4 regions of the Pseudarthrobacter adonitolis genome follow, and region 1 is predicted to be linked to each of the others. Evidence: riboswitches for the same ligand, from Rfam matches in the RefSeq annotation. Region 1 holds a riboswitch; each other region holds the start of a gene.
The links. Region 1 has a riboswitch for thiamine pyrophosphate ahead of thiC (phosphomethylpyrimidine synthase ThiC). Riboswitches for the same ligand answer to the same signal wherever they lie in the genome.
Positions count from the first base shown of each region.

Region 2: linked by a shared signal. The riboswitch ahead of thiO (glycine oxidase ThiO) and the one ahead of thiC (phosphomethylpyrimidine synthase ThiC) in region 1 are both predicted to bind thiamine pyrophosphate.
Region 3: linked by a shared signal. The riboswitch ahead of ACZYZ4_RS17785 (ECF transporter S component) and the one ahead of thiC (phosphomethylpyrimidine synthase ThiC) in region 1 are both predicted to bind thiamine pyrophosphate.
Region 4: linked by a shared signal. The riboswitch ahead of thiD (bifunctional hydroxymethylpyrimidine kinase/phosphomethylpyrimidine kinase) and the one ahead of thiC (phosphomethylpyrimidine synthase ThiC) in region 1 are both predicted to bind thiamine pyrophosphate.

Region 1 covers NZ_JBVAYW010000003.1:35,145-42,615, reverse strand. The annotation lists gene ACZYZ4_RS04945 (alpha/beta hydrolase) at 1-311, shown strand, start outside; gene thiC (phosphomethylpyrimidine synthase ThiC) at 316-2,133, opposite strand; TPP riboswitch at 2,128-2,235, opposite strand; gene ACZYZ4_RS04935 (VOC family protein) at 2,391-3,266, shown strand; gene ACZYZ4_RS04930 (hypothetical protein) at 3,380-3,817, shown strand; gene rpsP (30S ribosomal protein S16) at 4,030-4,446, shown strand; gene ACZYZ4_RS04920 (RNA-binding protein) at 4,448-4,690, shown strand; gene rimM (ribosome maturation factor RimM) at 4,803-5,348, shown strand; gene trmD (tRNA (guanosine(37)-N1)-methyltransferase TrmD) at 5,349-6,206, shown strand; gene rplS (50S ribosomal protein L19) at 6,450-6,809, shown strand; gene lepB (signal peptidase I) at 6,894-7,471, shown strand, end outside.
Region 2 covers NZ_JBVAYW010000001.1:407,300-414,770, reverse strand. The annotation lists gene moeB (molybdopterin-synthase adenylyltransferase MoeB) at 1-10, opposite strand, end outside; gene ACZYZ4_RS02095 (TetR/AcrR family transcriptional regulator) at 95-760, shown strand; gene ACZYZ4_RS02090 (DUF3107 domain-containing protein) at 811-1,035, shown strand; gene ACZYZ4_RS02085 (hypothetical protein) at 1,090-1,392, shown strand; gene ACZYZ4_RS02080 (4a-hydroxytetrahydrobiopterin dehydratase) at 1,455-1,781, opposite strand; gene ACZYZ4_RS02075 (thiazole synthase) at 1,854-2,669, opposite strand; gene thiS (sulfur carrier protein ThiS) at 2,674-2,910, opposite strand; gene thiO (glycine oxidase ThiO) at 2,907-4,256, opposite strand; TPP riboswitch at 4,248-4,368, opposite strand; gene thiE (thiamine phosphate synthase) at 4,396-5,172, shown strand; gene ACZYZ4_RS02055 (RNB domain-containing ribonuclease) at 5,236-6,741, shown strand; gene ACZYZ4_RS02050 (DEAD/DEAH box helicase) at 7,034-7,471, shown strand, end outside.
Region 3 covers NZ_JBVAYW010000027.1:18,281-25,751, reverse strand. The annotation lists gene ACZYZ4_RS17820 (Na(+)/H(+) antiporter subunit C) at 1-493, shown strand, start outside; gene ACZYZ4_RS17815 (Na+/H+ antiporter subunit D) at 490-2,097, shown strand; gene ACZYZ4_RS17810 (Na+/H+ antiporter subunit E) at 2,094-2,639, shown strand; gene ACZYZ4_RS17805 (MrpF/PhaF family protein) at 2,636-2,914, shown strand; gene mnhG (monovalent cation/H(+) antiporter subunit G) at 2,904-3,326, shown strand; gene ACZYZ4_RS17795 (DUF4235 domain-containing protein) at 3,435-3,698, opposite strand; gene ACZYZ4_RS17790 (heme-degrading domain-containing protein) at 3,740-4,282, opposite strand; TPP riboswitch at 4,339-4,480, shown strand; gene ACZYZ4_RS17785 (ECF transporter S component) at 4,545-5,195, shown strand; gene ACZYZ4_RS17780 (ABC transporter ATP-binding protein) at 5,195-6,832, shown strand; gene ACZYZ4_RS17775 (energy-coupling factor transporter transmembrane component T family protein) at 6,829-7,471, shown strand, end outside.
Region 4 covers NZ_JBVAYW010000002.1:397,566-405,036, reverse strand. The annotation lists gene ACZYZ4_RS04485 (bifunctional folylpolyglutamate synthase/dihydrofolate synthase) at 1-11, shown strand, start outside; gene ACZYZ4_RS04480 (DUF4233 domain-containing protein) at 14-451, shown strand; gene ndk (nucleoside-diphosphate kinase) at 491-910, shown strand; gene ACZYZ4_RS04470 (vitamin K epoxide reductase family protein) at 1,015-1,686, opposite strand; gene ACZYZ4_RS04465 (Rne/Rng family ribonuclease) at 2,136-5,414, shown strand; TPP riboswitch at 5,516-5,613, shown strand; gene thiD (bifunctional hydroxymethylpyrimidine kinase/phosphomethylpyrimidine kinase) at 5,606-7,180, shown strand; gene rplU (50S ribosomal protein L21) at 7,453-7,471, shown strand, end outside.

The DNA.
Region 1 (7,471 bases):
TGCGGAGAATGTTCGCGGCGGACCTGCAGGAGTCCGCCACGCCGGAGGAAAAACGGTCAGCGCGCCGGCTCCGGTTGCAGGCGCCGTCCTGGGATGCCCCGCTGCACATTGTTCCGGGCGTCCCCACCATGGTCCTGACGGGTGGCTGGGAACCGCTCTACGAGGAAATTGCCGGATATCTGCAGGAAACCGGTGCCCTGCACCGCATCGCTGCGGGTGGGCACCGGCCCCAGGACTCTGCCGAAGGTGACCGTGCCATCCGGTCCTTCATCGCCGACGTCGGCAGGTCACGCTCAGCTCAGGCTTCCTGAGTCGTCAGCTCCCTGCAGGGATCCGAAGCTCGGGGAGGTAGACCTTCCCGCCTGCAGCCAGGAACTCCGCACTCTTTTCGCGCATCCCGCTGTAGGCCTCGGCGATGGCCGCCTGCGAATCTGCCGAACCGTATTCGTCCCTGATGTCTTGGCTGATCTTCATGGAGCAGAACTTCGGGCCGCACATGGAGCAGAAGTGCGCCGTTTTGGCCGGCTCGGCCGGCAGCGTCTCGTCATGGAAGGCCTCCGCCGTGACCGGGTCCAGGGACAGCGCGAACTGGTCGCGCCAGCGGAATTCGAACCTGGCCTTGGACAGGGCGTCGTCCCGTTCGTGGGCGCCTGGGTGGCCCTTGGCAAGGTCGGCCGCATGGGCGGCGATCTTGTAGGTGATCACCCCGGTCTTCACATCGTCCTTGTTCGGCAGGCCAAGGTGTTCCTTGGGCGTGACGTAACAAAGCATCGCCGTGCCGTAGCGGGCGATTTCGGTGGCGCCGATAGCGGACGTGACGTGGTCATAGCCCGGAGCGATGTCCGTAACCAGCGGCCCAAGTGTGTAGAACGGGGCGCCCTTGCAAAGTTCCTGCTGGCGTTCCACGTTCTCCCGCACCAGGTGGAACGGGACGTGCCCGGGACCTTCCACCATGACCTGCACATCGAAATCCCAAGCCCGCTGGGTCAGTTCAGCCAGCGTGTCCAGCTCGGCAAACTGGGCGGCGTCGTTGGCGTCCGCCGTCGCTCCCGGGCGCAGTCCGTCGCCCAGGGAGAACGCGACGTCGTACTTGGCGAAGATCTCGCAAAGCTCGTCGAAGTGGGTGTAAAGGAAGTTCTCCTGGTGGTGGGCCAGGCACCAGCCCGCCATGATCGCGCCGCCCCGGGAGACGATGCCGGTGACGCGGTTGGCCGTCAGCGGCACGTAACGCAGCAGCACACCGGCGTGGATGGTCATGTAGTCCACGCCCTGCTCGCACTGCTCAATGACTGTGTCGCGGAAGATTTCCCACGTCAGTGCGTTGGCCTCGCCGTTGACCTTCTCCAGTGCCTGGTAAATGGGCACCGTACCGATGGGCACGGGGGAGTTGCGGATGAGCCATTCCCGGGTGGTGTGGATGTCATCGCCGGTGGACAGGTCCATCACCGTGTCGGCGCCCCACTGGGTGGCCCACTGGAGTTTGTCCACTTCCTCGGCAATGGAGCTGGTCACCGCGGAGTTGCCGATGTTCGCGTTGATTTTCACCAGGAAAGCCTTGCCGATAATCATCGGTTCGGATTCCGGGTGGTTGATGTTGTTGGGGATGATGGCGCGACCGGCCGCCACTTCGCTGCGGACCAGTTCCACCTCACAGTTCTCGCGGAGGGCAACGAACTGCATCTCGGGCGTCAGCACGCCCTGCCGTGCGTAATGCATCTGCGTGACGGTCTTGCCTTCGACGGCGCGGCGGGGCACGGGCTGCGCGCCCTTCCACTCCGCGGAGGCGGCGCCGCGGCGCACTGCCGACTTGCCGTCGTCGAGCAGGTTCCGCTCCCGGCCGCTGTAGGGCTCGGTGTCGCCGCGGGCGGCGATCCACTCCGAGCGGAACGGGTTGAGGCCCACCACCGGATCGCTGCCCGGACCGGCCGTGCGGTAGGTCCGGAACGGCCCGTTCGCCTCGCCGTTCGGCGACGGTTCCAGCGCGATCTCGGTCACGGGAACCCGGATCCCGGTGGCGTCATCATTGATGAAAGCCAGCGAGTGGGACTTCAGTGACTGGGTTCCAGGCCGGACCGGTTGATCCTGGTCGGCTTCACTTTGGGCAGGGATCAGCTGTGTTTCTTGTGTATTCAATGAATACTCACTTCCTTCGCCGGCATTACCCGGACAGGTTCAACGGTCGCAGGCTGCGTCAGCCCGATCTCAGCCCCTGCAAGGGCTCCCGTGTGGTCAAGTCGAAGCTACCACAGGCCGAGGGTGGCCTGGTGACAGCAGTCACGGGGATGCGGTCGCAACCTGTCGGCCCAGCCACTTGAATTGCATTGAAGCTTCAAGTAAATTGGAGTTATAGCCGCCTTCGGCCTCGAAGGCCAACGGACCGGGAGCGTTCAATGACTGCAGAAGCCACCAGCCGGGATGTCCTTCCTGCCGGCCTCTCCATGGGCACCGTGATGCTCAAGGTGGGCGACATGAAGCTGATGACCGACTACTACCAGCGTGCGCTCGGCCTGGAGGTTGTCGCCGAACAGGACGGCGGCGTCTATCTTGGCCGGCTCCAGCGCCCGCTGGTCCATCTCGCGGCCGCCCCGTCCTTGAGCCTGCCTGGCAGGGGCGAGGCCGGGCTGTTCCACACCGCGCTGCTTTTTGACGACCAGGCTTCGCTTGCAGTCACGGTAGCCACCGCAGCCCAGTACGAACCCCGGTCCTTCACCGGTAGCGCCGACCACCTCGTTAGCGAGGCTTTCTACTTCAATGACCCCGAAGGTAACGGCATCGAACTGTACTGGGACAGGCCCCGCGAAAACTGGTCCTGGAACGGGAAGGATGTGGTGATGGACAGCCTGGCACTGCCGCCGCAGCGCTACCTTGAGCAGCACCTGACCCAGGAATCCCTGAACGGCCAGCAGGCCACCGAAGCCGGCGTGGGCCACGTCCACCTCCAGGTGGGCGACGTCCGTTCGGCGCACGATTTCTATGTGGGCACGCTGGGCTTCGAAAAGACCGCAGGCTGGCACGGGCAGGCACTGTTTGTCTCCGCCGGCCGGTACCACCACCATATGGCCATGAACGTCTGGAACAGCCGCGGCGCCGGTCCCCGCAAGGACACCCTGGGCCTTGGTGAAGTGCTCATCGAAGTCCCATCCGGGGACGACGTCGGAGCGCTCGCCGACCGCCTGAAGGTCGCCGGCGTGGCCTCGCACCACACGGGCGCCGAGCTTAGCTTCGAGGATCCGTGGCGCAACAGTATCCGTGTCGCCGTCCGCTGAGTACGGATGCCAAATGTGCGGCACGCCTTGTACTAGGCTGATTCTGAACGGCCGGGGCGGCACTTGATGCAGCCCTTCTGGGCCGCACCGTCGACGGAATGAGGGCTGTTCCCATGGGCTTCACTGAAATTTTTGTTTCCACGCACGATGCCGCGCTGAAGCGGGCAGTCGTCCTGGATGCGGGCGGCTCCCCGGCGGACCGAGCCCTGCGGATTCCCGGAATCAGCGATTTCGAAATCGAACAGCTTGGTGATCTTGCCGGTGCTGCGGTGCACGCCGGTGGCGCGGACTACGAACTGGCCATGGTTGACGTGGCCAGTGATTCCCTCCTCGGGGTTCCGCCGGCGATGGTGCGTGCGCTGGCGGACCTGCTCAGTTATGAGACTGAAGGTGACGGCAATGTCTTGGACGATGTCGCTGAAAAGTGGGCGGCCCAGGATGACATGCCTTTCGGCGCGGCCGAGGCCCGGACGTATGTCCAGCAGTTCGCTGAGCTGGCCAACTCGATCGATGACGCCGCGCGCACCGGGGTCTATGTCTGGTCGTCCTAGGCCGGCTGCGGCCTGCCGGGTCCGCCCGGCTGCTCCATCCGTACGTGTCAAGTCGAAATCCGGACGCTGATCTGGCACAATAAACAGGTACTCGATCTGCGTGGCCCCTCTCTCCGCGTCTGGATCCTGTCCTTTGAACCCTCAAGTATGGCCCGCCCCACGGGTGCAGAACGTCGGTTCACCCCTTTTCTGAAACAGGAGTGACCACAAAAGTGGCCGTAAAGATTCGCCTTAAGCGCTTTGGCAAGATGCGCGCACCGTACTACCGCATCGTCGTCATGGACGCACGCTCCAAGCGTGACGGCCGTGCCATCGAAGAGATCGGCAAGTACCACCCCACCGAAGAGCCCTCATACATCGAGGTGGACACGGACCGTGCCCAGTACTGGCTCGGCGTCGGCGCACAGCCGTCCGAGCAGGTTGCCGCGATCCTCAAGATCACCGGTGACTGGCAGAAGTTCAAGGGCCTGCCGGGTCAGGAAGGCACCCTGAAGACTAAAGCTCCGAAGGTTGCCTTTGTTGCCCCGGAAAAGGGTTCCGTGCTTATCCCGGAAGCCATCACCAAGAAGTCAAAGCAGTCTGACGCAGCCGAGGCCCCGGCCGAAGCAGAGACCACCGAGGCTGAGTAGATTGCTGGCAGAAGCGCTCGAACACCTCGTCCGGGGAATCGTTGATTCGCCGGAGGATGTCAAGGTCAGCTCGAAGAACAACCGCCGCGGGGACACCCTCGAGGTTCGTGTTCATCAGGATGACCTGGGACGGGTGATCGGCCGCCAGGGCCGCACGGCACGGGCATTGCGCACCGTTGTGGCGGCACTGGCAGACGGCGAGCCGGTCAGGGTCGACGTCGTCGACACCGACCGCCGCCGCTAAGCGCTCGGCAACATCAGTTTTTTGCTCCGGCCCTTCCACCAGCAACGGTGGAGGGGCCGGAGTGCTTTCACCACATCGCCTAATCCCGGCACGATCACAGACAGAGGAACAGATGCAGCTTCAGGTGGCACGAATCGGCAAACCGCACGGAATCCGCGGAGAAGTGACGGTCCAGGTGCTGACCGACGCTCCGGGGGACCGGTTCGTTCCTGGTACGGAGTTTGTGGTGGAGCCTGCTTCGGCCGGACCGCTCATTGTTGAGAGTGCGCGGTGGAACAAGGACATCCTGCTGCTTGCGTTCGAGGGAATCGAGACCCGCAACCAGGCAGAGACCCTGCGTGGCGCCAAGCTCTTCATCGAAACCGAAGAGCTGGACGAGGACGACGACGAAGGCTGGTACGAGCACGAACTGGTGGGGCTCGAAGCTCGGGTGGGCTCGCAGGTAGTCGGTAAGGTCGCCGCCCTGCACACCTTGCCCGTCCAGGACCTGCTCGTGGTTGAAACGCCTGACGGCAAGGAAATCCTTGTCCCGTTCGTGGAGCAGATCGTTCCGGAGGTCAATGTGGCCGACGGCTTTGTCCTGCTGACGCCGCCGGACGGACTCTTTGAGGTCAACGACGGCGAGGCCGGCACCGGCGAACCGGAGGAAAGTTCGTAGATGAGAATCGACGTCGTCAGTATCTTCCCGGAGTACCTGGCGCCTTTGGAGCTCTCGCTCATTGGCAAGGCCCGCCAGGACGGCTTGCTGGACCTGCGCGTCCATGACCTACGTGATTTCACCACGGACAAGCACCGCTCAGTGGACGACACCCCGTACGGCGGGGGTGCCGGCATGGTGATGAAGCCTGAGCCGTGGGCGCAGGCGTTGGCCGCTGTCGCCGCAGCCGGTGAAGCCGCAGTAAGCGCCGAGACCACAGCGGGCGAGCCAGCCAAGCCGGTTTTGATCGTTCCATCGCCGGCAGGGGAGCGCTTCAACCAGGCCCTGGCCTATGAGCTCGCAGAAGAGGACCAGCTGGTTTTTGCTTGCGGCCGCTATGAGGGCATCGACGAGCGTGTCATCGAGTGGGCGGAAGAGCACTTCACGGTGCGCCCCATGAGCCTCGGCGACTACGTGCTGAACGGCGGCGAAGTGGCCGTTCTGGCGATGGTCGAAGCCATCGGCAGGCTGCTGCCCGGCGTCGTGGGCAACCCCGATTCCCTGGTGGAGGAGTCGCATTCGGACGGGCTGCTGGAATACCCCGTGTACACCAAACCCTCCAGCTGGCGGGACCGGGAGGTCCCGGCAGTGCTGCTGAGCGGCAACCACGGGAAGATCGCGCAGTGGCGCCGCCACGAGCAGTACCGGCGGACGGCGGAACGCCGCCCGGACCTGCTGGAAACGTTCGACGCCGGGATGCTGCCACGCGCCGACCGGACGGCTTTCGCGGACCTCGGGTACGACGTCGTCGACGGTCACCTCCGGGCGCGGCGGCAGGCCGGTACCAGCACGGACACCGGAACCGACGCCTCAGCCTGAACCGGCGCGGCGGGGGTCGACGGCGATTGGCTGTAGGCCTGCGAGTGTGGCAAAATTAGTCTTTGTGTCTGCTGGGTCCGCACCTGCCACAGGGGGAGCGCAACCAACAGCTGGACACCCCGGGACCTTCAATCAGTGAAGGGACCGGACCCACTTAATTTTCGGCGGTAATTTCCGGTGCTTCCGGGCTTGCCCGCCGTGACCCAAAGTGAATGACCTGTGGCGTTCACCAGGAGTGCAATTATGCATATTCTCGATTCCGTAGATGCAGCGTCGCTGCGCACCGATGTTCCTGTCTTCCGCGCAGGTGACACCCTCAAGGTTCACGTGAACATCATCGAAGGCAAGAACTCCCGTGTCCAGGTATTCCAGGGCTTCGTCCTGGGCCGCCACGGCGACGGTCTCCGCGAAACCTTCACCATCCGCAAGGTCTCCTTCGGCGTCGGTGTGGAGCGTACCTTCCCGGTCCACTCCCCGATCATCGATAAGATTGAGGTCGTCTCCAAGGGTGACGTGCGCCGCGCGAAGCTGTACTACATGCGCGACCTGCGCGGCAAGGCTGCGAAGATCAAGGAAAAGCGCGACTTCCAGCCCAAGAAGTAAGTCCCCAGGGACCTATAAAGCAGGCCCCAGCCGTACCAGGCCAGCGCCGGAGCCCTTCGCAACAGCGCCCCAGGAATACGGATCATGGACCAGACAAAACGCCAGCCCAGAAGAATGGGCTGGCGTTTTGCGTTCCTGGCAGTTCTCCTGGCCGTGGCTATCAGCGGGCTGGTGCGTTCGCTATGGCTGGATGTCTACTACATTCCGTCCGAATCCATGGAGCCGGTCCTTGCGAACGGGGACCGCATCCTGGTCTCCAGGACAGACTTCCACGCCGAACCCATCCGGCGGGGTGACATTGTGGTTTTTGACGGCAGGGGTTCGTTCGCTCCCCTGAACAGTGGGAAGGGCCCCCTGCTGGATTCCGTTGCCGCGGCCGGGCAGTTGCTTGGCCTGGCCGGCAGTGACACCACGTACGTCAAACGGGTTATCGGTCTGCCGGGGGACACCGTGGTCTGCTGCGATGCACACGGAAAGATCAGCGTCAACGGGGAGGCGCTCGATGAGCCATACCTGTTCGACGGAGACAGCCCAAGCACGCAGATCTTCAGCGCGGTGGTGCCCGCCGGGAGGCTTTGGCTGCTCGGTGACCACCGCTCGGCGTCCGCTGATTCGCGCAGCCTGCTCGGTGCGCCCGGCGGTGGCATGGTGCCAACGGACCG
Region 2 (7,471 bases), on a different contig from region 1:
TCGAAGCCATACTTCAATGTATGCCCCGAGATGCCGCACGGTCATATTACCGCGCAGTATTGTGTAGGTAACGGCAAGCGAAAGTAGGGCAACTGTGGTCCATGAAGCACGGGCTGACCGGGCGTCCGGCGGCGAACCGGCCGCACCTCAACGGACCCCGGGCCAGCGGTCCGCCCGGCTTCCCCGGGATGAGCGCCGGGCGCAGCTCCTCGCTGCGGCGCAGGAGGTTTTTGTCGCCAACGGCTACCATGGCGCCGCCATGGATGAAATCGCCGAAACGGCCCATGTCAGCAAACCGGTGCTGTACCAGCACTTCCCGTCCAAACGGGAGCTGTATCTTGCCCTGCTGGACAGCCATCTCGCGTCGCTGACGGACCTGGTGCTCGGTGCCTTGAGCTCCACTACCGACAATAACGAACGTGTCCAGGCGGTGATGCGCGCTTACTACCGCTTCATCGCCAGCGACGACCAAGCCCACCGCTTGGTCTTCGAATCGGACCTCATCAACGATCCCGATGTCAGTTCACGCCTCGAGACATTTAACAAGACGTTCGCGGACGCCGTAGCCCGCGTGATTGCCGAGGACACCAAACTGCCCCAACTGGAGGCGCAGCTTCTGGGGCGCGGCCTGGCCGGCATGGCCCAGGTCAGCGCGCGGTATTGGCTGGAAACGGACGGAAACCTGGACCTCGATGTGGCCAGCGACCTCATTTACCGTTTAGCTTGGCGCGGAATCTCGCGCTTCCCCAAAGAGTCCTAGACTACAAATAAGAGAACCCAAGAAACTTTGATTGGCTGGGAGGCCCCCTTTTGGAAATTAAGATCGGCATTCAGAATATTGGCCGCGAAATCGTCCTGGAATCGGCTCAGGATGCTGACACCGTAGCCACGGTCGTTGAAGAAGCCATCACTAAGGGCACCGAACTCCGCCTCAAGGACGACAAGGGACGCATCATCATCGTTCCCGGCAGCGCCTTGGGCTACGTGGAAATCGGCGCCGAAGAGGCCCGCAAAGTCGGTTTCGGCCAGTTCTAGCACGTCCGCGGCCAGCCGCCTTGGCGGTTGGCCGCTGCTTTCCGAGGAGATTCCATGCTTTCGCTGACCATCGTTGTCCTGGTCACAGTGGCCGCAGGCTTTGTTGTCTGGGCCAATGACAAGCGCCACACCCGGTACGGCACGGGGTTGCCCCCAGGGGTTGCCGTTGTAGTGGGTGCAATCAGCTGGATCATCTTCATTGCGGCAGGTTTTGGCTACCAGCCGGGCCTGACGTGGATTCCCTGGGTCCTGCCCATGGCGCTCGGCGCCGTCGCTGCCATCGGGACGGCCATTTACCTGGGCCGGACGCGCGAAAGCCACGATATGCAGCGGCTGACGCAGGCGCTCAAGCTGTAGGCCCGGGCCCGTTTCCTTACGTACCGGTGACCACCACCCAGCAGGGTGGTGGTCACAATCCGTTAAGTCACCGGTTGGGCAGTGGCGCCGAGCCGGGCGGCAGCGGCGCTCACTGCCAACGCGGCAGCGGCATCCCGCTCAGTGACCTTGCCGCCGGCGTCGTGGGATGTATAGCGGAGATGCACCCTGTTGAAGCGCCAGTCAAGGTCCGGATGGTGGTTCTGCTCTTCCGCCAGGCGTCCGACGGCGGCAATCAGCTCGAGTGCGGCGGCCGCCGTCGGCGTCTTATAGACAGCGACGAGCCCGCCCAGCCGGTACTGCCAGCCGGGCAGCGCGGCGAGGACGGCCTCGATCCGCTCCCGCGTGAGTGTGTCTTGCTTGCCGGCCATGGCGGCCTCCTTGGCTCGTCCTTTGAGCCCGCCCGTGCGGCTGGTCACGGGGCCGGGCCTGGAGAAAACGGCCTACAGAAATTCTGCCCGTCCTTCCATGGCCGATGACGCCAAGGCGTGCTCGCGGCGCGGAATCCTGCCGGCCGCTTTCGCCAGCCTACCGGCGATGACGGCGTGTTTGAAGGCCTCCCCCATAAGTGCCGGGTTCTGCGCACGCGTGACTGCAGTGGCCAGCAGCACGGCATCACAACCAAGCTCCATGGCCAGAGCGGCGTCGGACGCCGTGCCGATGCCGGCGTCCAGCACCACGGGCACCGAGGCGCGCGAGACGATCAGTTCGATATTGTGTGGATTCAGGATTCCCAGGCCGGTGCCGATGGGCGCTCCGAGCGGCATAACCGCGGTGGCACCCAGGGTTTCCAGCCGCAGGGCCAGGACCGGGTCATCGTTGGTGTAGGCGAAGACTTTGAAGCCCCGGTTTACAAGCTGTTCCGTAGCATCCACGAGCTCCACGGCGTCCGGCAGCAGGGTCTGTTCGTCGGCGATGACTTCCAGCTTGATCCAGTCGGTTTCCAGCGCTTCGCGGGCGAGTTCCGCCGTCATGACCGCGTCCCGGGCGGTGAAGCAGCCTGCGGTGTTGGGCAGGATCCGGATCCCGTGGTCCACCAGGAGCTGGAAAAGGGACCCCGATTCAGCGGGCGAATAGCGCCGCATGGCCACCGTGGTCAGTTCGGTTCCGGACGCCAGCAGGGCGGCGCCCAGCCCGTCGAGGCTCGGCGCGCCACCCGTGCCCATGATGAGGCGGGAGCCGAGCTCGACGCCGTCGATGACCAGCCTGTCTGCGGCCACGGGACGGTTTTGTGTGCTGATGTTGCTGGTTACTGTCATGGTGTCAGCCTCCCTGGACTGCGGTGACCAGTTCGACGTCGTCACCTTCGGCGAGGGCCGTGACGAACCACTGGCTGCGGGGTACTACTTCGGAGTTATGGGCGACGGCGACGCCGATTTTCTGCCCGTCTGTCGCCTGGCCGTTGGCTGCGAGCAGGCGGCCCGTGATCTGGCTGATGAGGGTGGTGATGGAGGCGTCATCCGCCACGGAATGGCGCGAGCCGTTGAGGGTGATGTTCATGCTGATTCCTTCTGTGGGTCGAGGTCCTTCGTGCTGCTGATGTCCTTTCGCGGGGACTGTGTGCCGGCTATGTGGTGCTTTCCTGAAAAGCGGGCCGGACTGAGCGCCCCCCATCGCGGGTCCGTCCGGCCGTCCAGCAGGTCCCGGCAGATGGCCGCCGCCGCCGGAGCAAGCAGCACTCCGTGGCGGAAAAACCCGGTGGCAACAATGAGCCCGGCAATGATCCCCGTGTTCCCTGTGCTTGGTGCGGACACCGGTACGCGGCCGAGGAGAGGTGCGTTGTCCGGGGTCGCCGGTCTTGCCCGTGCTGTGCATTCCAGGAGTTCAAGCTCCGAGACGGCCGGCACCAGGACCTGGGCGTCACGCAGCAACTGGTAGACGCCACCGGCCGAGACAGCAGCGTCGTCGCCTGAACCGGCGAGCGCGTCCTCTCGCTGCGTTGCCCCGATCACCACCGTGCCGTCCTGCCGGGGAACGATGTAGACGGGCACGCCATGGACCATCCCGCGGACCGTCGAGGTGAGGAGCGGGCGCAGGTGCTGCGGAACAGCCAGTCGAAGAATGTCACCGTAGACGGGCCGTAGCGGCAGGTGCAGTCCAACCGGCAGGCCATCCAGCGACGCCGCCTGCAATCCGTTGGCCACGATGGTCTCCCCGGCCTGGACACTTCCGCCGTGGGCGAGCTTCACGCCGCTGACGCGGCCGTCCTCCCAGAGAAGGGCAGCGGCCCTTTGGTCAACGGCGAATCCCCGGCGGGCACCTGCCACGGCGGTTCCTGCTCCCGGTTCGTGGACGGCCAGGACTTCCTGGAGGCACGCCAACAGTTTCCGTGGATCCACCTGGTGGTCTGCGGGGATGTCCAGGGCGCAGGATATGGCCGGGCTGAGCAGGGATTCCCTCGTCCTGGCCACACGGACAGTCAGGGGTTCCACCACCAGGCCGCTGGCCTGCTGCACGGCCCGAAGGTCCATCAGCGCCCGGCGGTCCGCAGCGTCCGCGCCGATGGCGAGGGTCGGCGTCGTCAGATATCCGGTATCTCCAGCCCCGGCCAGTGCGAGGTCTGCCGCGAACGCAGGCCACAGGCCGGAGGATGCAAGCATCAGCTCAAGGAGGTCTTCCTCCTGGTAATGCAGCTCGCTCACAGGAGCAAGCATGCCAGCGGCTGCCCAGCTGGCGCCGTTCCCGGGCGCGTCATCGATCAGCACCACGGAACGGCCGGATCGCCGAGCCGCCCAGGCTATGGCGTGGCCGATGACTCCGCCGCCGATGACTGCCACGTCGGCGTGCAGGACTGCGGCCGGGCCGGCTGATGCAGTCTCAGGTGGGCTGCTTATTGCAGGGGGCACGTGGTTCCTTCCCTACGCCGGTACTAGCCGGATCAGGTCAAGCGGTCGGCTCTGACGCCCTCTCAGCCCGGCCGCTTTGTGACGGCTGCAACGGGCTCCCGCAGTACCCGCCCAGTTTAGGGGAATTAGGCTGGTTTCCATGAACTCGCAATCCATCGCCGCTGCAGGCACGTCCTCCGCCAGCTCTTCCACCCCCGCATCTTTGACCGGAACAGACCCCGCTGGCGGCATAGGCACCGGCCTCCCGCACAGCGCCAGGCTGTACCTGTGCACCGAAGCGCGCCGGGACCGCGGGGACTTTGGCGAGTTTGTGGACGCGGCTTTTGCCGGCGGCGTCGACATCATCCAGCTCCGCGACAAGGCGATCGAGGCGGCCGAGGAACTGGAGTTGCTGGCCGTGCTTCAGGCAGCGGCCGAACGCCACGGAAAGCTGTGGGCAGTCAATGACCGTGCCGATATCGCGATGCTGTCCGGCGCCCCTGTCTTCCACATCGGGCAGAAGGACCTGCCGGTTGCTTCCGCCCGCACGCTCCTGGGCGGGCGCACAGCCATCGGGCTTTCCACGCACACCGCCGAACAGATCGAAGGCGCCATCCGGCTGTCCGGTGGGCTGACTGCCCAAGGCGGCCTGGACTACTTCTGCGTCGGACCGGTCTGGGCCACTCCCACCAAACCCGGCCGGGCCGCCGTCGGCCTTGACCTGGTGCGGTACGCGGCCGAAGCAGTCCGCGCTGCCGGTGGCACACAAGCCACGCTGCCCTGGTTTGCCATCGGAGGCATCGATCTCGGCAACGTAGAACAGGTGGTGGACGCCGGTGCCGGCAGGATTGTTGTGGTGCGTGCCATTACCGAAGCCTCCGATCCCGCAGCGGCCGCCGCGGCACTCCTGGCGGCCCTGGACGCGGGCGCATCCTGACAATCCCCGCGTGGCGGGCGGCGGGCGTGCACGATCCGTGGAAATCGGGCTAACCTGACTTTCGTGTCACATCATCGGTTGGCCCCCAATGTCCACGAGCAGACCAACGACCTCGCGGCGGCGCTGAGCGCCCTGCGGACCGAGCTGGAACTGCCGGGACCCTACCCGGCGGAGGCGGTCCGGGACGCGGAGGCGGCAGTGGCCGCACACGAGTTGCCGGGCGCTGACCTGACGGACGTGGACTTCCTCACCATCGATCCGGCATCATCCACTGACCTGGACCAGGCGCTGTTCATCGAGCGCGCGGGCACTGGCTACCGGGTGCTTTACGCCATCGCTGATGTGCCGTCCTTTGTCCGCCCCGGCGGCGGACTGGACGCAGAGACCCGCCGCCGCGGCCAGACGTTCTACGCCCCTGACGGCCGTATCCCGCTGCACCCGGAGGTCATCAGCGAAGGGGCCGGCAGCCTCCTCGCCGGGCAGCTGTGTTCCGCATATGTCTGGGAGTTCGGGCTGAACGACGCCGCGAAAGTCTCCAAGGTGGCTGTCCGAAGGGCCACCATCCGCAGCCGCGCCAAGCTGAGCTACAAGGGAGTCCAGGCCGAGCTCGACGCCGGAACAGCCGGTCCCGTCCTGCAGCTCCTGAAGGAAGTGGGCCTCAAGCGCGTCGAGCTGGAGCGCCGCCGCGGCGGTGCCAGCCTAAACATGCCTGAGCAGGAAATCGTCCAACTGCCCGACGGCGGCTACCGGATTGCCGCGGCGCCGCAGCTTCCGGTGGAGGACTGGAACGCCCAGATCTCCCTGATGACGGGAATGGCGGCGGCAAACCTGATGTTGGCAGGAAAAGTGGGCATCCTGCGCACCATGCCCGCCCCGGACGAGCGCTCCCTGCGTCACTTCCGCCTCCAGTCCGAGGCGTTGGGCAAGCCGTGGGACGGCAAAATCAGCTACGGCGAATACCTCCGCAGCCTTGATCCGACAGAGCCCCGGCAACTGGCCATCCTGCACTCCGCCGGCATGCTGTTCCGCGGCGCCAGCTACACGGCGTTCGACGGCACAGTGCCGGACGACGCCATCCAGTCCGCCATCGGCGCCGCCTATGCCCACACCACAGCACCGCTCCGGCGTCTTATCGACCGCTTTGTCCTGGTGATCTGCGAAGCCCTGAGCAACGGCAAGCCGGTACCGGACTGGGCGCGGGAAGCCCTGCCGTCCCTGCCGGAGATCATGGCCGGATCCGACCAGCTGGCATCGCGGATGGAACGCATGGCCCTGGACACCGTGGAGGCCGCACTCCTGGTCAACCATGTGGGCCAGGACTTCGATGCGATCGTGATTTCCGGCTCCAAGCCACAAAAAGACAACGGAAACGGCAACGGGAAAAACGGCAACGGCACCAAGATTGGCGCTGCGAAAAACGGGAGCGGTCCCTCGGGGATCATCCAGATCGCCGAACCCGCCGTGACGGCCCGCTGCGCTGGCGACCTGGAATCCGGCACCAAGGTGCGGGTCCGCCTGATCTCCTCCGATATTGCCGCGCGCGAGGTCCACTTCGAGCTCCTTGCCTGAACGATTAGCGCCCTGCCTGTTCGGCCCAAAGCCGGGATTCCGGGTCCGTACGGCTAGACTGAAGAAGTAGATATGGATGCCCGGTCGTTGATTTCCTTGATTTTGAATTCAACAAGCCCGCCCCTACGCGATCTTGAGATGCACCCGTTGGTCACCAGTGCCAGCATTTTGATAGCCCGCGATCGGCTTCCACTGGATTTGCTTGCGCGCCAGAGCGTGCTCCGGAACGGCCACGTTGGCCGGCCCGTTGAGCAGGCAGCGCCAATGCCCAAATGAATAAGGAAACTCCCCTGTGAGTGAATTGCATACCCACCAGATCCTGACTGATGACTCCGGCATCGAGACGATCGAACCCGAAGAAACCATCATCTCGGACGAGAAGCCGCACGAGATTGAGGAGAAATCCTTCGCTGACTACAACGTCCGCGCCGACATCGTGGAGTCCCTCGCCGACGCCGGGATCACCCACCCCTTCCCCATCCAGGCCATGACCCTGCCGGTGGCGCTTTCGGGCCACGACATCATCGGGCAGGCCAAGACCGGCACCGGCAAGACCCTCGGTTTCGGCATTCCCGCCCTGCAGCGCGTGGTAGGTCCGGACGACGCCGGCTATGACAAGCTCGCCGTTCCCGGCGCACCGCAGGCCCTGGTCATTGTGCCCACCCGCGAGCTGGCCGTTCAGGTGGCCAACGATCTCCAGAACGCGTCCCGGAAGCGCAACGCCCGCATC
Region 3 (7,471 bases), on a different contig from region 1:
GATGCTGCTGGCGAACGCCACCAACCTGCTGATCCTGGCCACCGGCGGCCATGCCGGCCTGGCGCCGCTGTACAACAAGGACACCGGCGCCCAGGAATACGCAGACCCGCTTCCGCAGGCCCTGATCCTCACGTCGATCGTGATCTCCTTCGCCGTGACGGCATTTATGCTCGGCATCATCTACCGCACATGGGTCCTGGCCCGCCAGGATGAGATCCAGGACGACGTCGAGGACCTCCGCGTCGCCGAGACGCCCCGCTTCGACGCCGAAGACGACGCCCCTATTCCGGCCGAGACTTCCGAGTTTCCCCTGACGATGCTTGGCAGCGACGGGAGCTCCGTCTCGGACCACGCCTCGACGTCGGACGGCCCGGAAGCGGCCGGCGATTCCGTCACGGCCGGTGCCAAGGAGATTCCTGCCGCGGATGCCGCCGCTGAAGAGCAACCCGGCTCGCGGAATGTAACCCCTGGTCCCGAAGGAGGTATGAAGTGAACATTGCAAGCTTTGCCCCGCTCGCCGTCGTGCTTCCCATCCTCGGTGCCGCCCTGGCCTTCCTGCTGATCCGGGACTCCCGCGCCCAGCGCGCCGTGAGCATTGCCGTGCTGTCCCTGACGCTCCTGCTCGAGTGCGCGCTGCTTGCTTCGGTCTGGAACGGCGGAACCGCCGCCGTGAACATCGGTGGCTGGCTGCCGCCGTGGGGCATCACGATGGTGGTGGACCAGTTCTCGTCCCTCATGCTCGTGGTGTCGTCCGCCGTCAGCCTCGCTGTGCTGGTCTACGCCACAGGGCAGGGCATGGCCGACGGCGACCAGGACGCTCCAGTGTCGATCTTCCACCCCACCTACCTGATCCTGGTGGCCGGCGTGTCCAACGCGTTCCTGTCCGGGGACCTCTTCAACCTGTACGTCGGATTCGAGATCCTGCTGACGGCAAGCTATGTGCTGATGACACTGGGCGGAACCGGCCCCCGAATCCGCGCCGGAGTTACCTACGTGGTGGTTTCCGTGGTGTCGTCGGTGCTGTTCCTGATCTCCATCGCCATGGTCTACGGCGCCACCGGAACAGTGAACATGGCCGACCTCGCCATCAAGCTTTCGGACCTGGACGAGGGAACCCAGACCCTACTGCACGTGATGCTCCTGGTGGCCTTCGGCATCAAGGCGGCCGTGTTCCCGCTCTCGTTCTGGCTGCCTGACTCCTACCCCACGGCGCCGGCGCCGGTCACGGCCGTGTTCGCCGGCCTGTTAACCAAAGTCGGTGTCTACGCGATGGTACGCACGGAAACCCTGCTCTTCCCCGGGGACAGCCTGAACACTCCGCTGATGGTGGCGGCGCTGCTGACCATGGTGGTGGGAATCCTGGGCGCCCTGGCCCAGAGCGACATCAAACGTCTGTTGTCCTTCACCCTGGTGAGCCACATCGGCTACATGGTGTTTGGCCTGGCGATGTCCTCGGTGGCGGGGCTGGGGGCCGCCGTGTTCTACGTGGCCCACCACATCACCATCCAGACCAGTCTCTTCCTGGTCACGGGCCTGATCGAACGCCGCGGCGGCAGTTCCTCCGTGGACCGGCTGGCAGGCCTTGCCAAGCTGTCACCCATGCTGGCCCTGCTGTTCTTTATCCCCGCCATGAACCTGGCCGGGATCCCGCCCTTCTCCGGGTTCCTGGGGAAGGTGGGGCTCATCCAGGCGGGCATCGAACTGGGCACGCCCCTGGCCTACGCCCTGGTGATCGGCGGCGTGGCCACCAGCCTCCTGACCCTGCTGGCCGTTGCGAGGGTCTGGAACCGCGCGTTCTGGCGCAAGCCCTCGGACGCTGAGCACCCGGACCCGGTCCTGCTGGCCGAGCCCGAGGATTCGGATACCGGCAGCCGGGCCGGCCGCAAAAACGTCACGCTGCTGCCCCGCACCATGGTGGGCTCAACCCTGGGCCTGGTGGTCCTTGGTGTGTCACTCACGGTCTTCGCGGGCCCGCTGTTCACCGTCTCGGACCAGGCCGCCCACGAAATGCTGGACAGGTCCGCCTACATCCAGGCCGTACTGGGCGAGGACACGCAAGTTCCCCCGCTGGCCCTGAAAGACGGAGGGGGCAAATGAGCCGCCGCCGGATTTCCCTGCGCCAGGAACTGCCCCTGCTGGTATGGCTGGTGATTGTCTGGGCTGCCCTGTGGCAGGACTTCAGCCCCGGCAACCTGCTCTTCGGCGCGTTGCTGGCCGTGCTCGTGGCCCGGATGTTCTACCTGCCGCCGGTGGAACTCAGCGGCCGCTTCAACATTCTGCACGCCGTGCCATTTGCCCTGCGTTTCCTGGGCAGGGTGGCGGCTGCCAGCATCGAGGTCATGTTTCTGGCGGCTGTCCGCGGCCCGAAGGTGATCAACGCCGTCGTCGCAGTCCCTTTGCGAAGCCATCAGGACCTGATGGTCACCGCCACCGGGCACGTGATTTCGCTGATCCCGGGCTCCCTGGTGGTGGAAGTGGACCGGTCAACGTCCACCCTGTACCTCCACGCGCTCAACGTCAGCAGCCGGGAAGAGATCGAGAACCTGCGCAAGGAAGTCCGCTCCATCGAAGCGGGCCTGATCAGGATCATGGGCACCCGCGAAGAACTCGAAGCAATCCGGCAGGAGGCCGCAGCATGATGCAGACCGTCCTGGCTGTCACGGCAGTCATTCTTTCGCTGGCAGCGGCGGGAGCCATCATCAGGATCTCCCGCGGCCCCTCGCTCTTGGACAGGGTGCTGGCCTCCGACGTCCTGCTCGCGATCCTCGGCGCGGCCCTGTGCATCGACATGGCCGTCAACCGGCACCTCAACAACCTCATGCTCCTGGTGGCGCTGTCCATCGTCGGCTTCATCGGTTCGGTGACCGTCGCGCGCTTCGTGGCCGACCGGCGGGAGCAGGCCAATGAATCCTGAGGCCAGCGTGATAGATAACGTCATCGATACCGTGTCGGCGATATTCCTTGTGGTGGGTGCCCTCATGTCGCTCGCCGCCGCCGTCGGCCTGCTGCGCTTCCCTGACCTGCTGAGCCGCATGCACGCGGCCACAAAGCCCCAGGTGCTGGGGCTGTTTCTGCTCCTGGCAGCGATCGGCCTGCAGCTGCGCACCTGGTGGGTGTGGCCGGTGCTGCTGGGGGCCTGGATTTTCCAGCTGCTGACGGTGCCCGTTTCCGCACATATGGTGGGCCGCTCCGGCTACCGCACCAAACACCTGCACCGCGAGCTGCTCAGCTCCGATGAACTTGAAGCCGTGGTTCAGAAGGCGGCGCAATCCGCCCGGGACGAGTCAGCCCGGGATGAAGCATCCGACGGCGACCGCCGGGACTGAGCGTCACTCGCCGCACGCCCCACGTGAGTTATTGTCCAGATAACACGGCGTCACGGCCGATTAGAGGCAGTTATCTGGACAAAAACTCAGCGGTTGCTGGTGGTGGGCTTAGACGATGTCCTGGGACTTGGCGAAGCGCACGATGGCCCGCTGCGTGCCGCGGTTGGCGAGAACCTGGATGATGGTGCTGACCGAGGCTGAAATGAGCGCGAAGGTGAGCGCCGAGCGGAGGCTCGTGGGGGTGTCTTCGTCTCTGCCGGTGGGTGCTTTCCTGCCGGTGGACTTTTCCCATACGGTGTTGACCATCTTGGTGCCGACGAATCCGGCGCCGAGGCTGATTGCAGTGCCGAGCAGCTTGATGAACAGGTTCATTCGTTGAACTCCTTGTGAGCGGATCCGGGACTGTCTTTAGCCTAACCCGGCTGCATGGACTCCAGAATCTCCCGCAGGGCTTCCACCACGAGATCGTGGTCCTGCTGCTGGGGCAGGCCCGAAACCGTCACCGTGGCCACGGCTCCCACGCCGGCGACGTACACCGGGAAGCAGCCGCCGTGCGGGGCGTAGGTGGACTCGTCGAACCAGCCGTGGTCCTCGATCCGGCCGCCGTGCAGCCTGCCGCGGAGGCCCACTAGCAGCGACGGGATCTCATACCTGGCGGCGGTGCGTTGCTTCGCCCGGATCCAGCGCTCGTTGTCCGGGGTGGCGCCGTCCAGGGCAACGTGGAAGAGCACCTGCTCGCCCTTGGTGATGTCGATCGGGATGGGCAGCCGGCGCGATTTGCCCAGCTCCACCAGGAGCAGCCCGAGGTTGAGGGAGTCGTCCTTGCTGAAATGCGGAAACTGCAGCTCGTTGATCTCGGCTTCGACCCGGGCAATCAGGGCCTCAAGCAGCCCCGCCGGCTGGGGCACCGTCGAATCGGGATTGAACGCAGTCACAGTCGGGTTGTTGGCAGTCATGGCCCACAATCTACCCCGCCCGCGGTGTAAACTGGATCACGCCCATCAGGGCAGATTTATTACGACAGGGGAGCGCCGCCGTCGGACATCACTGGCATTGCCAGGGAACCGCAGGTGGGCGCTGAGAGTGCGGACAGCCGCAGACCCTCGAACCTGATCCGGTTAGTACCGGCGCAAGGGAGTCGAGTTCTCGAAGTGTCCGGTATCGGCGGCAGCGCCGCACGCCGGGGCACTTTCCCCTCCTGTTCCTCAGGAGGACCGAATGACAACTGCATCAATCAAAAAAACCGGCAATACTTGGCGCGTAGTGGACATTGTGGTGGCGGCGCTCATCGCGATCACCGGCGGCGTCATCTTCTGGGCCTGGTCCCAGGGCGCCGGAATCGTTTCCGCCCCCATGAACGCGGTTTACCCCCCGCTGACCGGCTTGATCGCCGGCGGTTGGATGATCCCGGCTGTGCTGGGCATGCTCATCATCCGCAAGCCCGGCGCGGCGCTCTTCTGCGAAACCGTGGCCGCCACCGGCGAACTCATCATGGGCTCCCAGTACGGCGCCACCGTGCTGATCTCCGGGCTCCTTCAGGGCCTCGGCGCCGAGCTGGTGTTCTTCCTCCTGGTGTACGGCAACTTCCGGTTCAAGTCCTTCCTGCACCAGAAGTACAACCTCATCGCCGCACTGCTGGCCGGTGCCGGGGCGGGTCTCTTCTGCGGCCTGAATGACTCCTTCATGCCCTGGGGCTGGAACATCGCGTACGAACCCGGTGACAAGCTCGCCTACATCCTGTTCTGCACCCTTTCGGGTGCGGTCATCGCCGGGGCGCTGTCCTGGGTCGCCACCCGCGGCCTCGCCAAGACTGGTGTGCTGAGCTCCTTCGCATCGCGGAAGGCAGCTTCGGAGCCTGCGTTCAACTAATGACCGCTTCCGACGCCGGTGCCGCGGCAGGGGTGCGCCCCGCCGCGGTGTCCGCCCGTGGCTGGGGCTGGCGGCATGCCGGGCGTTCCGCCCCCGCCGTCCACGGGCTCGACCTTGATATCGCTCCGGGCGAGCGGGTGCTGCTGCTGGGCCCGTCGGGGGCGGGCAAGTCAACGCTGCTGCATGCGCTCGCGGGGGTGCTGGGTGATGAAGGGGACGACGCCGACGAGACCGGTTCGCTGCTGATCGACGGCGTGGTGCCCCGCGGGCAGCGCGGCCGCTCGGGCCTGATGCAGCAGGACCCCGAAACGCAGGTGGTTCTTTCGCGGCTGGGTGACGACGTCGCCTTCGGCGCCGAAAACCTCGCCGTTCCCCGGGACGAGATCTGGCGGCGCGTCCATGAAGCGCTCGACGACGTCGGGTTGCGGAGTGCGGGTGGTGGCGCTGGTTTGGGTGGCGCTGGTTTGAACGCAGACGGCGGGCCAGGTGCCGCCGGGCTCCCGCTGGACCACCCGACGTCGGCCCTTTCCGGGGGGCAGAAGCAGCGCCTGGCGCTGGCCGGGATCCTCGCGATGCGGCCCGGGCTGATCCTGCTGGACGAGCCCACCGCAAACCTCGATCCCGCCGGTGTGATGGAAGTCAGGGACGCCGTGGGCCGCTGCCTGGACAAAACCGGTGCCACGCTGGTGGTGGTGGAACACCGCGTGTCCGTCTGGAAAGACCTGGTGGACCGGGTTGTGGTGCTGCAGCCGGGCTCGGCAGCGGGCTCCGCAGGAAGTTCCGCCGCTACTTCCGCAGTCCTGCTGGACGGACCGCCGGACCAGGTGCTCGCGGAGGCACGGGACATGCTGATCGGCGCGGGCGTCTGGGTGCCGGGCTATGTCCCGGCAACCCGCCGCCGCGCGTCCACAGGCTCCGGTGACCTGCTGCTGGCCGCCGAGGACCTAGCCGTCTCCCGCGAGCGTCCGCGGCGCCGCGGCTTCCGGACCATCCCGCCCGTGCCGGTGCAGTCGGGCATCACGGCCCAGGTCCGTACCGGCCATGCACTCACCGTCACGGGGCCCAATGGCGCCGGCAAGTCAACGTTTGCGCTGACGCTCGCCGGACTCCTAGCGCCGGTAGCGGGGAAGGTGTCCGCCGCCGTCGAGCTTTCCGAGGGCGCGGGGATCGATCCCTTCAACTGGAAGGCCAACCAGCTGATTTCCCGCGTCGGAACAGTCTTCCAGGAGCCCGAGCACCAGTTTGTTACCGGCCGCGTGCTGGACGAACTGATGTTCGGCCCACGGCATCTGGGGCATGGCGAGGAGCGGGTTGATGAGCTGCTGGAACGGCTGCGCCTGACGCACCTGGTGGACGCCAATCCGTACACGCTGTCGGGCGGCGAAAAGCGGCGCCTGTCGGTGGCCACGGTCTTGGCTGCCCACCCGCGTGTGCTGGTGCTGGATGAGCCGACCTTCGGCCAGGACGCCAACACCTGGGCCGAGCTTGCGTCGTTCCTCTCCGAACTGCTCGACGCCGGGACCTCCGTGGTTTCAGTGACTCACGACCAGGAATTCAGCGCCGTTCTGGGCGGTGCCGAACTGCGGCTTGGCCCGGCCTCACGCGGCGGCGCCCGCCAGGAAGCAGGTGCGGCATGAGGGATGCCCTGACCCTCCGCGGCAACCACGCGCTGCTGACGCGCGCCAACCCGCTGGCCAAGTTCGCCGTTGTATTCCTCATCACCCTGGTACTGGCGCTCTCCATCGACTGGGTGTCCGCCACGACCGCGCTTGTGGCGGAACTGGCGCTCTTTCCGCTTGCCGGCCTCACCCTCCGCCCGTTGTGGCAGCGTGGCTGGCCGCTCATCATCGCGGCAGCCCTGGGCGGCTGGAGCACGGCGATCGTCGCGGCGGACAGCGGCGCTGTATTGCTCGACGTCGGGATCTGGTCTATCAGCGAAGGTTCCCTCCAGTTGGGAATCGGTTTTATGCTGCGCGGACTCGCGATTGCTCTACCGGCGATCCTGCTCATGACCTGCACAGACCCCACCGACCTCGCCGATGCGCTGGCCCAGAAGGCCCGTCTGCCGCACCGGTTTGTCCTTGGCACGCTGGCCGCGATGCGCCTGGTGGGACTTATGGCCGAGGAGTGGCAGACAATCGGCATGGCGCGGCGTGCCCGCGGCGTGGGCTCGCAAGGCAGCCCGCTGCAACGGCTGCGGGCCACTCTCGGGCAGAGCTTTGGGCTCCTGGTCCAGGCCATCCGCCGCGCCTCCCGGCTGGCCGTCACCATGGAAG
Region 4 (7,471 bases), on a different contig from region 1:
CGGAGGCCTAGCGGTGGCCAAGCTGACCAAAGCCCAGCGTGAATGGCGCCCGGGAATGCCCAAGAAGCGCCGGTCCACCAAGGTGATGTTTGCCTCCACCGTCCTGCTGCTTGAGGCGTTTGTGGTGTTCTTCGCAACGCTGGCAGTCTTTGGACTCAAGCGCGGTGAGTTTCCGCCGGCGCTGATCCTGGGGATCGGTATCGCGCTGAGCGTCGTGATGGTCCTTGCCTGCGCTGTGCTGTCCAAGCCGTGGGGCGTAGGGCTGGGCTGGATCCTGCAGATTGTGCTGATCCTGACGGGCATCGTTGAGCCCATGATGTTCCTGGTTGGCGCGCTGTTCGGCCTGGCATGGTGGTACGGAATCCGCACCGGCATCAGGATTGACTCCGAGGCCGCCCAGCGCGAACGCGAACAGGCCGACTGGAACGCGGCGCACCCGGAATCCTCGTAGAATTGTCCCGAAACCCACCCCTTACGCATTGGAGCAGCCATGACCATCGAGCGCACCTTGGTACTGATCAAGCCCGACGGCGTTGCCCGCAACCTCAGCGGCGCCATCCTGGGCCGCATTGAGGCCAAAGGCTACACCCTCAGGGAACTGAAGAAGGTTGAGGCCAGCCGGGAACTGCTGGAGCAGCACTACGAAGAGCACGTGGGCAAGCCGTTCTACGAGCCCCTCGTTGAATTTATGCTCAGCGGCCCGGTCGTGGCAGCGATCTTCGAAGGCCACCGCGTCATTGAAGGCTTCCGGTCCCTGGCCGGCACCACCGATCCCACCACTGCCGCCCCCGGCACCATCCGCGGCGACTTCGGCCGCGACTGGGGCCTGAAGGTCCAGCAGAACCTGGTCCACGGCTCCGACTCCGTGGACTCGGCCGAGCGCGAAATCAAGATCTGGTTCCAAGACTAGGTCCTGCATCCACCAAGTACAGGCGCGAACTGGCACGTAATGCCCTCAAATCCGAGATCTGAGGGTATTAGGTGCCAGTTCGCGCCTTTTGTGCGGGGCTCGCGTTAGAAGCCCGAGGTTCCGGCAAACACCTGGATGAACGCGAAGAAGATGCTGGCGATGACTGCCACGTACAGCAACGCGGTGATGATCCAGCCTGATTCGCCCAGCACACGTGCCGCCCCTGACGGGACGGGGATGATGCCGTGGACGACGTTGCGGATGGTTACCCAGACGAAGAGCGGGATCATCGCGGCCCAGACGATCATGCAGAACGGGCACAGGACGTGGATGTCGTAAAGTGCCTGCGACCAGAGCCACACCACAAACGCGAACCCGAGCGTGACGCCGGCCTGGAGCCCTGCCCAGTACCAGCGGGCGAACGTGGCGCCGGACAGCAGGGCCATGCCCGCGGTGATGACGACGGCGAACGCGACGATGCCAATAAACATGTTGGGGAACCCGAACGCCGAGCTCTGCCAGGTCTGCATGACCTGGCCGCAGGAGATCCAAGGATTAACGTCGCAGGCCGTTACGTGATTCGGATCCTCGAGGACGGCGAGCTTTTCCAGGACCAGAGCCCCTGAAGCCAGCCAGCCGATGGCGCCGGTGATGACCATCAGCCAGCCGAGCGGCCGGTTACGCGCCATCGGCGGCACAGTCCCGGGCCTGGCGGGCAACGGCTGGGCCGCAGGGGAGGCTGCCGGCGTGTCGGTGCCGTGGGAAATGCTGGGCATGGTGGCGTCCTTTGCTTCGGGTGCTCCTTGCCCGATTGTAACCCCGGTGACTGGAAGCAGCATTCAGCCAGCGCCCTCACGGACTGATCCGCTGCCCTTGGTTCCGCCGTCTTTCAGCCCGGGTGTGAGAGAATAAACATGGCTGGAGGCCGACCCACATTCGGACTCCGGTCCGGTGGCTTGTTTCAAGACCGCCAATGATGAGCAGGGCAGGCTTCGGATTCTCTAATCCGGCTTCCCGCAATTCCATTGGTCGGCACCTGGTTGTGGCGTGTAGAACAACGGGTTTCAGGACACAGCCGACGGCTCCCACGGGCTGCCGCACCCCTCTATCGGTGCGAACCTGGGAGTATCCACTTGACTTCTGTCAACGCCTGCGGGTTTTGACAATATGTGCCCCAATGGGTGCCGGATGTGGCGGTACGTCAGGGGCAGGAGTGTTGCCACATATGGAAAACGAACAAGCACCAGCCGTTAACGATGAAGCCGCCGCCGAGGCTGCGGAAGCGCCCAAGAAGGCCACCCGGACGCGTCGGAAGGCAGCGCCGAAAGCCGCAGAGGCCGCACCAGTGACTGACGCTGCTGAGGGCGTCGCACCGGAGCCCAAGGCGCCGGTTCGCCGGACCCGCGCACGTAAGAAGGTGGACACCGCCGAACCGTTGCCGGCGTTCGCTGTTGCAGCCACAAAAGCACCTGCCATTGTTGCCGAGACCGCCGTAGAACCCGCCGCCGTGGAACCCGCGGGCGAAGCCGCAGCCCCTGAAGCTGCAGCGGAGACCAAGCCTGTCCGCCGGCGTCGCGTGGCCACGCGCAAAACCTCGGCCCCCGACGTCGCTCCCGCGGCCGTAGGACAAACAGCTCCTGAGGAGCAGCCGGCCCGTGAAACCGCAGCAACGCCGGCCCCGGAAGCAGAGGAAGTCGCAGCCGCGGAGGCCGCCGCGCCCGCAGCAACCGCCGCCGTCGCCCCCGTCAACACTGCCGCCGCGCCTGCTGAAGAGCCGGCTGCTGCTGCTGAGCCTGCCAGCCCGTTCAGTTCACTGTTCCTCGAGCCGGCGTCCACCACGTCGGTGCTTTTCCAGGCCCCTGACCTCAGCACAGTGGTCCGCCCCGCACCGGCCGCCGCCGTGGTTGAAGAGCCGGAAGAGGACGACGCCGAAGACGGCGAAGCGGACGACGCCAACGGCCGCCGCAGGCGCCGCAGCCGTGGTCGCCGCGGACGCAGCCGCACAGGCGAAAGTGATGCCGACGGCGATATCGAAGGCGACGACGGCGCAGCCGAAGAAACTGATGAGGAATCCGCTGGGCAGGCCGATGAGGGAGTGACGTCCCGTCGTCGTCGGCGCCGCCGCCGTGGCGACCAGGATCTGGAACTGACCGGAGGAGAAGGCGACGACCCGCCCAACACGGTGACCCGCGTTCGCGCGCCGCGCGCCGCGACCGAGGCGCCTGTCAACAACCGCGTCACGTCCGTTAAGGGCTCCACCCGCCTCGAAGCCAAGAAGCAGCGCCGCCGCGAATCCCGCGACACCGGCCGCCGCCGCACCGTCATCACCGAGGCCGAGTTCCTGGCCCGTCGTGAATCAGTTGACCGGCAGATGATCGTTCGCCAGCGCGACGACAGAATCCAGATCGGCGTCCTCGAAGACGGCGTCCTGGCCGAACACTTTGTCTCCAAGACGCAGCAGGACTCCCTGATCGGCAACGTCTACCTCGGCAAGGTGCAGAACGTCCTGCCGTCCATGGAAGCAGCGTTTGTTGACATCGGACGCGGCCGCAACGCCGTCCTCTACGCCGGTGAAGTGAACTGGGAAGCCGTCAACCTCGAAGGCAAGCAGCGCCGGATCGAAAACGCGCTCAAGTCCGGCGACACCGTCCTGGTCCAGGTCACCAAGGATCCCGTGGGCCACAAGGGTGCACGCCTGACCAGCCAGATCTCGCTGCCCGGCCGCTACCTCGTCTATGTGCCCGGCGGCTCCATGACCGGCATCTCCCGCAAACTGCCCGACGTCGAGCGCAACCGTCTCAAGCGCATCCTCAAGGACCGCCTCCCGGAGCACGCCGGCGTTATCGTCCGCACCGCTGCCGAGGGCGCCTCGGAAGAGGAGCTCACGCACGACATCAACCGGCTGCGCGCGCAGTGGGAGGGCATCGAAAGCCAGTCCACGTCCACCAAGATCCTCGCCCCGGAGCTGCTCTACGGCGAACCTGACCTCACCATCAAGGTGGTCCGTGACGTCTTCAACGAGGACTTCTCCAAGCTGATCGTCTCCGGTGAAGAGGCTTGGGACACCATCGAGGCCTACGTCACCTACGTTGCCCCGGACCTCGTGGGCCGCCTGGAAAAGTGGACCAAGGACCAGGACATCTTCGCTGCGTGGCGGATCGATGAGCAGATCCACAAGGCCCTGGAACGCAAGGTCTTCCTGCCCTCGGGCGGTTCGCTGGTCATCGACCGCACCGAAGCCATGACCGTGGTGGACGTCAACACCGGCAAGTTCACCGGCAGCGGCGGCAACCTCGAGGAGACCGTCACCAAGAACAACCTCGAGGCAGCTGAAGAAGTGGTCCGGCAGCTCCGGCTCCGCGACATCGGCGGCATCATCGTTATCGACTTCATCGACATGGTCCTCGAATCCAACCGCGACCTGGTCCTGCGCCGCATGGTGGAGTGCTTAGGCCGCGACCGGACAAAGCACCAGGTGGCCGAAGTGACCTCGCTGGGCCTTGTGCAGATGACGCGCAAGCGCATGGGCACCGGGCTCCTGGAAGTCTTCGGGGAGCAGTGTGAAACCTGTGCAGGCCGCGGAATCGTCACCCACGACGACCCCGTGGAGCACCGCCGCGCCAACACCGTAGCCGCAGAGCACCACGTGCAGCGTGCGGATCACCGCCCGGACAGCCAGCGCACGGACAGCCAGCGCACGGACAGCCAGCGCACGGACAGCCAGCGCCCGGACAGCCAGCCGGGTGGCCGCACTGACCGGAAGCGCCGCCGCGGACGGGGCGGCCAGCCGCTGGAAACGGCGCCGGCAGCTCCGATGCAGATCCATACGGTCCACCCGGAACCCAGTGATGCCGAACGCCATGCCAAGGCTGAGGCCACGCGGGCAGCGCTTGCGAACATTGCGGCCGCAGCCCACGCTGCGCACATGCACGACGACGAAGTGGCTCACGCATCAGCTGCCGCGGGCCAGACTCCCGCTGCGCCGGTGCCGGCTCCGGCTGAGCGGTCCGAGACGGACTCCAACGGCCGCCCGGCCGCTGTACTGACGTTTGGCGGCGAGCAGGTGGTGCTGCCGTTCGTGCAGCACCACGAGGACCAGCCGCACGCACCTGCCCTGACACTTGACCGCCTCGCAGAGGCCTTCGCCCACCTTGGCGAGCCGGCCCCTGTAGCGGAAAGCACGCCGGCGGCAGCCCGGGCAACTGAAAGCCAGCCGGCCGAACCTGTCCGTCATCAGCAGCCCGCTGTGGCGGAGAAGGACTACTCCGACCACACCAAGCAGCCCCCCGCCCGCCGACCCCGTCGGAACCGGAGTGCCAGCCGTGCCCAGGGCGCAGCCAACGCCACGTCCGTGGAGCATCACGCAGCCGCTCCGGCGGCTGCCGCCGGACACACCCACGCCGCCAAGGCCCCGGAGTCCGTCAAGGCTCCCGTGGCTGACAAGCCGGCGGCCACCAACGCGCCCATCATCCTGGGCGTAGGGGTTCCGGCCTCGGAGCTCTGACCAAACAGTAGGGCAAGCCACTACAACGGCGCCCGGACGTGTCTGTGAATCACAGGCTGCGTCCGGGCGTCCGGCGTTAAGTCCTGAGGAACGCTAGGCTGGTGACTGACACGGGGTGCCGCGCAGAGAGCCGGCTGAGATCCACACCCGTTGAACCTGTCCGGTTAGCACCGGCGAAGGGATGTCCTCCTTTGGCTTCAACTTCTGTCCTTCCTCCTGCAACACCCCTGACTACGGCAACCCCCGCTGGGCTCCGGCCCGCACCAGGCCGCTCTTCTGCGGTCAAGGTGCTGCGTGACGTTCCGCGGGTGCTGTCCATTGCCGGATCGGACCCGTCAGGTGGCGCAGGCGTCCAGGCCGACCTCAAAAGCATTGCGGCGCTTGGCGGCTACGGGATGGCGGCCATCACCGCCCTGACGGTCCAAAACACACAGGGGGTCCAGGCGGTTCACGTCCCGCCGGCGTCCTTCCTGCGCCAGCAGCTCGATGCCATCAGCGACGACATCACCATCGACGCGGTCAAGATCGGCATGTTGGGCGACGCTGCGGTGATTGGCGTGGTCCGGGACTGGCTGGAAAAGGTGCGTCCCGCCGTCGTCGTTCTTGATCCGGTGATGGTGGCCACGAGCGGAGACCGGCTGCTGCAGGAGTCTGCCGAGGCGGCCCTGAGGGGGCTGCTCCCGCTCGCGGACCTGATCACCCCCAACCTGGCCGAATTGGCCATCCTGGTGGGGGAGCCGCAGGCGCGGGACTGGCTTGATGCGCTCGGGCAAGGGGAGCAATTGTCCGCCGCGACCGGTGCCACCGTCCTGGTCAAGGGCGGCCATCTCGACGGCGGTGCGTGCCCGGATGCCCTGGTCAACACCACTGGGCTGCTCACCCAGGAGGTGGTGGAAGTGAGCGGGGACAGGATTCCCACCCGCAACAGCCACGGCACCGGCTGCTCGCTGTCGTCGGCCATGGCTACGGCTCAGGCAAGGCTGGGGGACTGGGAGGCCGCACTGCGGAAGGTTAAGCCATGGCTGGTTGGTGCGCTGCAGACCTCTGCCCAGCTGGAGGTGGGCGGAGGCAACGGCCCAATCAACCACTTCCACCACATGCAGCGGGTTCCGGCAGTCGGCGAATTTGCACACACGCTGCGTCGGGCGTCGGAGCCGGATCTTGAGGCCATCTATGGGCTGGATTTCATTCGCGACCTGGGGGCCGGCACGTTGGCTGAGGAACAGTTCGCCTATTACCTCGCTCAGGACGCCATCTATCTCAACGGCTATTCGCGTGTCCTTGCCCGGGCCAGTGCGCTGGCGCCCACGGAAGCCGCGCAGCTGTTCTGGGCAAAGTCGGCCCAGCAATGCCTTGAGGTCGAATCCGAACTGCACCGCACGTGGCTGAGCACCAGAGCAGTGGAATCCGCCCTTGGACCTGTCACCAAGTCCTACGTGGACCACCTGCTGGCGGCCTCGGCATCCGGAAGCTACGCGGTCCTCGTGGCGGCGGTGCTGCCGTGCTTCTGGTTGTACGCCGACGTGGGACAGACCCTCCACGCGGAGTTCCTGGCTGCCGGTGCCCCTGCAGCGCACCCTTACGCCGACTGGCTGCGGGCCTATGCTGACGAGGACTTCGCACAGGCCACCCGCGACGCCGTCGCCATGGCTGACGAGGCCGGCCGGAGCGCTTCCGCGGATGAACGGGCGGCGATGCTTGTGGCGTTCAGGCAGTCATGCCGGTTCGAAGTGGAATTCTTCGACGCGCCGCGAATTCACTCCTGACAGTCTCAGGCCCGCGCGGCCTGTAGGATAGTCAGGCACGGTTTTGGATTGTCAGTGCAGTACCTGCTTGTGGGTCCTATCACAGACAACCGACCGTAACCAGCCTCATTTGCGGCCGAAGGCAAAATTAGCGTATTCTAGATCTTCGGTGCTTACGCCAACACTTGGGTTACGACCCCACGGCGTTGAGGCACAGCGAGAACCCAGCCAATTATGGAAACGGGTTCAGCACGCAAATTTAGTAATAAACGTCGAGAGAAGTGAGTTCCCAAGTGGTGTACGCGATTGTCC